2 regions of the Yersinia kristensenii genome follow, and region 1 is predicted to be linked to the other one. Evidence: predicted binding sites of a transcription regulator. Region 1 holds the regulator's gene; the other holds the start of a gene.

Region 1 (5,156 bases):
AACCACAGCTCCAAATAGCTGCGGGTCTGATAAATAAAGTTATGCACTTCGGTATGGCGATCAAGGAAAGAAGCCACCGGCTTATCCAGCCCTGTCATTGGGCGTAATTTCGGGTCCCAGTGCGGGTTTGGCAGGAAGCGGACGTCGAAGACATAATCTGCATCAATGGGCAGACCGTGTTTAAAGCCGAAGGATTCAAACACCATGGTCAGCTCGCGCTCACGTTTACCCAGCAAGCGGGTGCGCAGCATCTCAGCCAACTCATGCACTGACATTTCAGAAGTATCAATAATCAAGTCAGCCCGTGAGCGCAAAGGCTCTAGCAAGTCGCTCTCTTCATCAATAGCACTTTCTAATGACAGATTCTTGGTCGACAGCGGATGTAGCCGACGGGTATCACTATAGCGACGAATCAGGGTATTGCGGTCAGCATCCAAAAACAGCAACTGCGGGGAAAAGCTATCCGGCAGTTGGGTCATGGCATGTTCAAATACCTCAGGAGATTCAGGCATATTGCGCACGTCTATGCTCACCGCGGCAGAGATATTCCTATCGGCAAGTGTACTCGCCAATTGCGGCAGCAGAACCACGGGCAAGTTATCGACGCAATAGAAACCCATATCTTCCAATGCGCGCAAAGCTACAGACTTCCCTGAACCGGAACGGCCGCTGACAATCATCAGCACCATGTGAGTGACTCCCTTTGTAGAACCTTGTATTCCGGCAACAGCCGGGCATCACGGATAAAATAGACGTTACTTGCCTGATTACGCTGTTTCTGGCGGTAATTCAGTCATGATTTGATAAAGCTCATCATCACTTTGCGCCGCCCGTAAACGACGACACACTGTTTTATCAGCTAATCGCTTGGCGACTAAAGACAAAGTGTGTAAGTGAGTTTTACATTGATCTGCTGGAACCAACAAGGCAAATAATAGATCAACCGGTTGGTTATCAATAGCATCGAAAGCAATAGGTTGGTCCAGGCGGATAAATACACCTACAGCGCGCAGTGTATCTTCCTCCAGCTTGCCATGAGGGATCGCGATACCACTACCAATACCTGTACTGCCCATGCGTTCGCGGGTTAACACAGCATCGAAAACGATCTGTGACGGCAGGTTCAGCTGTTTGGCAGCTAACTCGCTGATAATTTCCAAAGCCCGTTTTTTACTTGAGCAATGTACGGAGCTTTTGGTGCACTCGATATTTAATACCGAGCTTAATTGCAATGCTGGATCGTTGATCATCTCATCTTTCACTTAAGCGCTGTTTTACGCCTGATGCCAGCGGAATATTCTTCTCTGCTGGCATCAGGTGGTGTAGCGAGTGTAGAACCTTTGCTGTGTACCCGTCATACTTCAAGCTGCATGGATGTAACTCGAATTATCCAGGGTATATAACAGCAACAAGGGCCCCTAATGTTGTTTCAGTTTATCTTTATGCTTGTTTAACTGGCGGGCCAGTTTATCAACCAAAATATCAATTGCGGCGTACATATCTTCCTGCTCTGAACTTGCGTGCAACTCGCCCCCATTCACATGCACCGTTGCTTCTGCAATTTGTTTTACTTTTTCGACACTTAAAACCACATACACCTGGTTAATTCGATCAAAATATTGCTCTAGTTTGGCAAATTTAGTGGTCACAAACTCGCGTAATGCTTCGGTTATTTCGACATGATGTCCGGTAATATTGAGTTGCATAGTGTCTTCCTTCTCAGTTCAGGTCAAACCAACTGTTTACGCTGGTTTGACGGCGGGATGGATAACGACTCTCGGTACTTCGCGACGGTACGCCGTGCCACCATAATGCCTTGTTCGCATAATAGTGTCGTCAGCTTACTGTCACTCAGTGGTTTGGCAGGATTTTCTGCCGCAACCAATTTTTTCACCAGTGCACGGATTGCAGTGGAAGAAGCTTCACCCCCGCTTTCTGTATTGACGTGACTGGAGAAGAAATATTTCAGCTCGAAAATACCCCGAGGACTGTGCAGGAATTTCTGCGTGGTCACACGGGAAATTGTCGACTCATGCATATCCACGGCTTGGGCAATGTCTGCCAGTACCATGGGTTTCATAAATTCAGGCCCACTTTCAAAAAAGGCCACTTGCTGCTCAACAATGCAGCGCGCCACTTTTAACAGTGTCTCATTACGGCTTTCAAGGCTTTTTATCAACCATTTTGCCTCTTGCAGATTGCTGCGGATAAACTGCCCGTCACTGTCATTACGGGTGCTGCTGCCCATTGCCGCATACTGCTGGTTGATTTTCAGGCGTGGAATGCTATCGGCATTCAGCTCTACCGTCCAGTGCCCTTTGTCTTTACGCACCAGAACGTCCGGTATGACGTACTCAGATTCCCCGGTATTGATAGACTGGCCAGGGCGCGGATCCAGTGATTGAATCAGAGCAATGGCTTCTTTAAGTGTATCTTCTTTTAACCGACTTAAACGGATCATCGTGCGGAAATCATGGTTGCCTAGCAAATCCAGATAATCACTAATGACCAGGCGCGCTTCGGCAAGATAAGGCGTGTCTTTGGCATATTGCGACAACTGCACCAACAGGCATTCACGCAAGTTGCGAGCAGCGACACCAATGGGATCAAAGTGTTGTATTCGCTTAAGCACCGCTTCAACTTCGTCTAACCCGACGTTTTCATCTCCCATACTTTCCAGAATGTCTTCCAGTGGCACAGTAAGATAGCCGGTTTCATCAACCGCATCGACGATAGAAGTCGCAATCGCAGCATCAGTTTCAGAAAAGGGGGTCAAGTCCACTTGCCACATTAAATAATCTTGTAGCGTTTGGGTGGTTTCCCCCTGGTAGACCGGTAGTTCGTCGTCACTGTAATCATTGCCCATACCAGATGGTGTGCCCGCGGTGTAAATCTCATCCCAGGTGGCATCCAGTGGTAACTCTTCCGGCATATCTTTTTGTTCCAGCGCTTCGCGCGTATCAAGCGCTTCACTGTCTACCGTTTCTTTTGCATCTATCTCTTCGTGAAGATCGGTTTGCTCAAGCAGGGGGTTACTCTCCAGCGCTAACTGAATCTCCTGCTGGAGCTCTAGCGTAGAAAGCTGCAACAGGCGAATAGCCTGCTGTAGCTGCGGAGTCATGGCCAGTTGTTGGCTGAACTTGAGTTGCAAACCTTGCTTCATAATGCAGTATCAATTTTCCTGGTGGCTAACAAAGTCATTAATAGTGTGCCGTGATGAGAAGATTAAAGGCGGAACTCCTCACCCAGATAAACACGTTTAACTTGTTCGTCGGCCAAAATTTCCTGTGGTGTTCCGTGAGCGATTAAATGCCCTTGGCTTACAATATAAGCCCGCTCACAAACGTCTAGTGTTTCGCGCACGTTATGGTCGGTAATTAGGACACCGAGGCCACTGTCGCGCAGGTGTTCAATTATTTTTTTGATATCAATAACAGAAATCGGGTCAACCCCAGCAAACGGTTCATCCAGCAGAATAAATTTAGGATTAGCCGCCAGTGCACGGGCGATTTCAACCCGGCGACGTTCACCACCGGAAAGTGATTGGCCCAGACTGTCACGTAAATGAGTAATATGGAACTCTTCCATTAACTCATCAGCCCGCTCCTGACGTTGCTCAGATGAGAGGTCTTTACGGATTTCCAGCACCGCCATCAGATTGTTAAAGACACTCAGGCGGCGGAAGATGGAAGCTTCTTGCGGTAAGTAGCCAATTCCGCGCAGGGCGCGTTCATGGAGAGGCAAGAGGCTGATATCTTCGTCATCAATCACAATACGCCCGGCGTCACGCTGAACAATGCCGACGACCATATAAAAAGTGGTGGTTTTACCGGCACCGTTTGGCCCAAGTAAACCGACAATCTCACCGGACTTTACTTTCAAGCTGACGTCTTCGACCACTTTACGGCCTTTGTACGCCTTAGCCAGTTTTTCTGCGATTAATGTTGCCATAAATGATTAGTTACTCTTCTTTTGGCCTGAAGCTGCTGGCCCTTTATCTTGTAATTGGGACGGTAATAGCACGGTGGTGACGCGCTTGCCTTTATCACTGAAGGCTTCCATCTGCTGTTTTTTCACCAAATAAGTGATGCGATCACCTTTGATATTGCTATCAAGCTGCTCCAGATAGGCATCACCGGTCAATACGACAAAATCGTTAGCGACTTCGTAACGCAGTTTCTGCCCATGACCTTTCACGGGTTTACCGCTGTCTTGCATCTGATAGAAAGTGACCGGATTACCAAAACCTTCAATGACCATTTTGCTTTGATCACCCCCCGGACGGGTCACCACCACTTTATCAGCCTTAATCTCAATAGTGCCTTGCTTGATAATCACATTATCAGTAAATGTGATGGTATTCGCCGCCATATCTAGCGCTTGTTTGACGGAATCAACCTTGACGGGCTGATCGGTATCACCCGTTAAAGCCAATGCTGGCAAGCTAGCGGCCAAAAGTGAGCTGGCAAGCAAAAAATGACGAATTTTATTTTTGGATTTCATAAGAGGTTTTAACCTTTTCAATCAGCTCGGCGGTTTTATCCCGCAAATTGCCACGCATTTTCATACCGTTAGATGTAAATCCAACACCAAAGAGGGTTACTTCATCATCTGAGGAGACATCCTGAGTGATCAAATTAACCTGGGCGTTATCCGTTTTAATTTTTTGTAACTGTGCGTCTGGGGTTAGGCTATCAACCTCGACGTGACCATACAAATAAAGCATCTTATCATTGGTCAGCTTGGCGCGATCTGCACGTACTGACCAAGTGGCAACGGCATTCTCATCAAACATTGTCATGACTGGCCGGGTAAACCAGGTCAGCTCTTGTTCGCTGAAGTTCTGGACTTCTTCTGCTACCAGTTTATAACTTAATTGCCCAACTGGATTAAAAACCACGGTAACAGTATGTTGGCTTTGCGATGAGGGTTCCTGATCATTCGCCACATTTTGTATACCTTGTTGATTAAAACCAGAAAAATTCCAGCCAATCAACGCTAACGCAATCAGTGCTAAGGATAGTGTTATCCATAGTCTTGTTTTACTCATATCGACAATCCTTTAGCACCTTCGAGTTTACCCTGGGCTAATAATATCAAATCACATAACTCGCGTACTGCACCGCGCCCGCCCTTGATTTGCGTGACATAATCCG
Region 2 (5,156 bases), 1.1 Mb from region 1:
TATCCGATTGCTCAATGCAATAATTCTTATATCTTCCCGGGTATTGGCTTAGGTGTGCTGGCATCGGGTGCCAAACGCGTCACCGACGGCATGTTGATGGCAGCCAGCCGAGCATTAGCAGGATGTTCACCGCTAGCGCTTAACGGTGAAGGGGCATTGTTGCCGAATATCGACGACATTCAAGCCGTATCCAAAACCATTGCGATGCAGGTCGGTAAAGCCGCACAGTTGCAAGGCGTCGCCATTGTGACCTCAGAAGAAGCACTGGCAAAAGCCATTGAGCACAACTATTGGCAGCCACAGTATCGTACCTACAAGCGGACTTCGTTCTAAATGCTGCCCGGCCTACGTGACTGCGTAGGCCGGTTACCGGCGAATACGCGCCTTTTATATAATTTAATCCAAAGTAGATAAGAAACTATTGGCATGACATGAGCAGGTACAGTAGCCTTGCCCATATCACCAGTGAATTGAATGCACTAAAGGCCTCAGAATGTGGAAACGCCTGATTATTAGCTTAATTATCATCGCAGGGTTGCTGATGGTGACAGCTATTGCGCTCGATCGCTGGATCAGTTGGAAAACAGCCCCTTTTATCTACGATGAGCTACAAGACTTGCCCCACCGGCAGGTCGGTGTGGTATTGGGTACAGCCAAATATTACCGTACTGGTGGTATTAATCAGTTTTATCAATACCGTATTCAAGGGGCATTAAACGCTTATAACAGTGGCAAAGTCAGTTACTTACTGCTTAGCGGTGATAATGCTTTACACAGTTATAACGAGCCGATGACCATGCGCCGTGACTTGATAGCCGCAGGGGTAGCCCCCTCTGATATCGTGTTGGATTATGCAGGTTTTCGCACGCTAGATTCTATTGTGCGCACTCGTAAGGTGTTTGATACCAATGATTTTATTATCATTACTCAGCGTTTCCATTGCGAGCGGGCATTATTTATCGCTATGCATATGGGGATTCAAGCGCAGTGTTTTGCCGTACCATCACCCAAAGATATGCTCAATGTCCGGGTACGAGAAATCTTTGCCCGCCTTGGTGCCCTGACTGATCTCTATATTTTGAAACGCGAGCCGCGCTTCCTCGGGCCATTAATCCCTATCCCTGCGGTACACGTCATACCCGATGATGCACAAGGCTATCCGGCAGTATCGCCAGAACAGTTAGTTGAACTGGAACAGCGGCTGGCAGAAGAAAAACAGAAAAAAACAACACCAACACCAACACCAACACCAACACCAACACCAACACCAACACCAACACCAACACCAACACCATAATTCTGAATACGCTTTTGTTTTGACGTTAAGTTCAATCAAAAGCGCTTTCAGTTACCCCCCTTGCCCCAAAAACGCCCCCACATCACTTTCAACTTCCCCCATTTCCTGTAATAACTGCAAGGTTTCCAGCGCCTCATCCTCATCCAACCGGCTCATGGCAAAACCTACATGTACCAAAACCCAATGCCCCAACAAAGCGGCGCTGGCCTGCTCATCTGCGGCGACCAGCATAATATTCACCGAGCGGCGTACACCACAGACATCTACCCATGCCGTGCCCGATTGAGTCTCATCTAACGCAACAATTTGTCCAGGTATCCCTATACACATAATCCGGCTCCCACGGTATCACGGCATAAAAAAAGTAAATTCATTCCACCTCCAACCGCTTAATCATCACGCCATCATCAGCCGCACCAATACGCAAATGACTGCCAGCACACAATGGGCAGCGGGTCACTTTACTGCTGAGCAAATTAATGAATTGCTGGCAGTCATGACACCACACTTGTGATGGCTGCTGGCTAAGATGCAAAACACAGCCCTCAGCCAAAGTGCCACGACACACCAGCTCAAAACAGAACTCCAACGCCTGCGGCTCGACACAAGAAAATGCGCCGGTTTCCAGCCACACCCCGGTAATTCTCTGCGCGCCATGCAGCCGTGCCTGCTGTTCCATCATGGCAATAGCGTTTTGGCACAAGGTAATCTCATGCATGACTGTTCTCCCAGTATGGATTTATCTTACAAAGATAATGCAAAGACGGTGCCAGTAATGCTGCATTTCCCACTGGAACAACGTTCAAGTTAACAAATTGATAAATAATGATATTTACCAAGTTCGCCCCACCATGAATTCATAGAATGAATAATTACTGTCGAAGTGTCATCAAACGGCGGCAGTTTCGTCACTAATGTCGACATGTCACTGCGCAATCTCCCTGTTTTTACTGCCTTTTAAACTCCTGCCTTTTATCTGCAATCACCTTAATGCCCAACTGGCGCGGCTTCACAGCTCTTTTGCATTGGCGTCCACCGTACTGGCACAGAATATGCTTTGTCGCTGAGAAATGATTTCTCACAGCCTGACTGTCACCAGATTTTTGTCCCGGAGGGTATGGCCATGAACCGCTTTGTGATTGCGGAGCCAAGGCTTTGTATTGGATGCAATACCTGCATGGCTGCTTGCAGCCAGGTGCATAAAGCCAAGGGTTTACAACAGCATCCCAGATTGACCCTGATGCGTAACGCCACGGTTACGGCGCCGATTCTCTGTCGCCAGTGCGAAGATGCGTGGTGTGCACGGGTTTGCCCGGTCAATGCCATCACTCTGACCAATAACGCTGTCGAATTGGATGAAACCATCTGCATCGGTTGCAAGCTTTGTGGTATCGCCTGCCCGTTTGGTGCCATCACACCGGCTGGCAGTAAGCCCCTGGCGGTGCCAGACACATTCCCTGAATACATTCCGATGACCACGTTATCTGATGTGCCATTCAGCCCGGCCAGTATGAATCCGTTCCTCGCCTGGAATGCTGGAGTACGGACTGTCGCGGTGAAATGTGACTTATGCAGCTTCCAATCACAGGGGCCGGAATGTGTGCGGGTCTGCCCGACCAACGCCTTGATGCTAGTGGATGAGCACAGTATTGAGCAGGCGAATCGCGCCAAGCGGCTGGCGGCTGCCAGCGGGTTTGCCAACGAGCTGCCCTTTATGGCCGTGGACACCTCGTCCGCCATCTCTCATGAGGAGCAGAAAAGATGATGAATTCGCTTGAGTTATTAGGCCTCTCCTTGCTGCTTTATCTGGCTGGCGCATTGCTTTCTCTGCTTCTGGCACGGCGCGAGACTCTGGCGATTTATACGGCAGGGCTGGCGTCATTGCTGGGTGGCGTTGCTGGCCTGTTTGCCGCCGCTCCCACTCTGCTGGGGGGCGCTATAATCACTTTCATCACCGCGGGGCCATTCCCGTTTGCGGCCTTCAGTCTGCGCCTTGATCCATTGGCGGCATTTATGCTGATGGTCATCTCACTGTTGGTGGTGATAACCGCCCTCTATTCGCTGGCCTATGTGCAGGAATACAAAGGCCGTGGGGCGTGGGGAATGGGGGTCTTTATGAACCTATTCATCGCCTCGATGGTGGCGCTGGTGGTGGTGGATAACGCTTTCTACTTTATTATTTTCTTCGAAATGATGTCGCTGGCCTCTTACTTCCTGGTGATTTCCGATCAGGACGACGACGCCATTAGCGCGGGCTTGCTCTATTTTCTGATTGCCCACGCCGGTTCCGTGCTGATTATGATTGCTTTCTTCCTGCTGTACCGCCTCAGCGGTAGTCTCGAATTTGCCGCTTTCCGCCAAACCAACCCACAGCCGGTCATGGCCTCGATTATCTTCTTGTTAGCTTTCTTCGGCTTTGGTGCCAAAGCTGGGATGCTGCCGCTCCATGGCTGGTTGCCACGTGCGCACCCCGCTGCCCCGTCCCATGCTTCAGCCCTGATGTCCGGTGTCATGGTCAAAATTGGTATCTTCGGTATCATCAAAGTCGGCATTGATTTACTCGGCGCAAGCCAACTGTGGTGGGGCGTGGTGGTGCTGGGTTTTGGCGCGGTATCCTCGGTGCTCGGCGTGCTGTATGCCTTGGCGGAGCACGACATCAAACGCCTGCTGGCATACCACACTGTTGAGAACATCGGCATCATCCTGATGGGGGTGGGAGTCGGCATGATAGGCATTGCCAGCCATCAGCCGGTGTTAGCCGCCCTTGGCCTACTCGGCGCACTCTATCATCTGCTTAACCACGCCGTCTTCAAAGGGCTGCTGTTCCTTGGGGCTGGCGCAGTGATTTATCGCTTACATACCAAAGACATGGAGAAGATGGGCGGGTTGGCCAGAATGATGCCTTATACCGCGCTGACCTTTCTGGTGGGATGTATGGCGATCTCCGCCCTACCGCCATTCAATGGTTTTGTCAGTGAATGGTTTACTTATCAATCACTGTTTACCATGACCAAAGATGGCGGCTTTATTATTCGCCTTGCCGGGCCGATTGCTATTGTGATGTTGGCGATTACTGGCGCACTGGCGGCGATGTGTTTTGTGAAAGTTTACGGCATTAGCTTCTGCGGGTTACCACGCACAGAAAAAGCCGCCCAGGCGCGGGAAGTCCCCTGGCCGATGACCGCCGCCATGCTGTTATTGGCATTGCTGTGTTTGGTGTTAGGGATAGGCGCCACGCACGTCGCTCCGGTGATTGCCCGCATTGCTAGCAGCTTGATAACCGCCCCGCCGCTACCTTCATTGCAGGTAGCGCAAGGCGCGGTGTTATTCCCACAACACAGTTCTCAGGCCATGCTGTCCACCCTGTATATCTTCTGCGGTTTACTGATATTGCCACTGGTGATTTTACTGGTCGTCAGCCTTTACAAAGGCAGCCGTCTGTCATTCCGCCATGGCGGCGATCCATGGGCTTGCGGCTATGCCTGGGAGCAGGCCATGACTGTCTCGGCAGGTGGTTTTACTCAACCCCTACGGGCTATGTTTGCCCCACTCTATCGGCTGCGTAAAACACTCGATCCCGCCCCGATGATGCAACGCGCGCTGGAACACTCCGTCAGTGGCGCGGGCCGGATGGAACCGGTTTGGGATGACAAAATAGTGGCCCCGCTTATCCGCTTGATCCAATGGCTCAGCCAACGAATTCAATGGCTGCAACAGGGTGATTTCCGCCTCTACTGTCTGTATGTGGTCGCCGCGCTGGTTACCCTGCTGATCATTGCGGCTATTTAAGGAGACAAGCTATGCCAACTACTGATATGCCCGCGGTCTCTATGGTGGTTTTCGCCATCGGGCAAGCGCT

The links. Region 1 encodes sigma-54, which starts transcription at its own class of promoters, with help from an activator protein. Its sites were predicted from a motif close to GTTGGCACANNTTTCGCTNT; they were not measured.
Positions count from the first base shown of each region.
Region 2: the regulator sigma-54 is predicted to act here: its motif matches at 2,052-2,071, upstream of hypA (hydrogenase maturation nickel metallochaperone HypA).

Region 1 covers NZ_UHIY01000001.1:1,783,087-1,788,242, forward strand. The annotation lists gene rapZ (RNase adapter RapZ) at 1-689, opposite strand, end outside; gene ptsN (PTS IIA-like nitrogen regulatory protein PtsN) at 768-1,250, opposite strand; gene hpf (ribosome hibernation promoting factor) at 1,419-1,706, opposite strand; gene rpoN (RNA polymerase factor sigma-54) at 1,730-3,163, opposite strand; gene lptB (LPS export ABC transporter ATP-binding protein) at 3,226-3,951, opposite strand; gene lptA (lipopolysaccharide ABC transporter substrate-binding protein LptA) at 3,958-4,503, opposite strand; gene lptC (LPS export ABC transporter periplasmic protein LptC) at 4,487-5,050, opposite strand; gene kdsC (3-deoxy-manno-octulosonate-8-phosphatase KdsC) at 5,047-5,156, opposite strand, start outside.
Region 2 covers NZ_UHIY01000001.1:2,910,103-2,915,258, reverse strand. The annotation lists gene DX162_RS13305 (NAD-dependent malic enzyme) at 1-333, shown strand, start outside; gene sanA (outer membrane permeability protein SanA) at 494-1,297, shown strand; gene DX162_RS13295 (HypC/HybG/HupF family hydrogenase formation chaperone) at 1,349-1,627, opposite strand; gene hypA (hydrogenase maturation nickel metallochaperone HypA) at 1,668-2,015, opposite strand; gene DX162_RS13285 (4Fe-4S dicluster domain-containing protein) at 2,421-3,062, shown strand; gene hyfB (hydrogenase 4 subunit B) at 3,059-5,086, shown strand; gene DX162_RS13275 (respiratory chain complex I subunit 1 family protein) at 5,098-5,156, shown strand, end outside.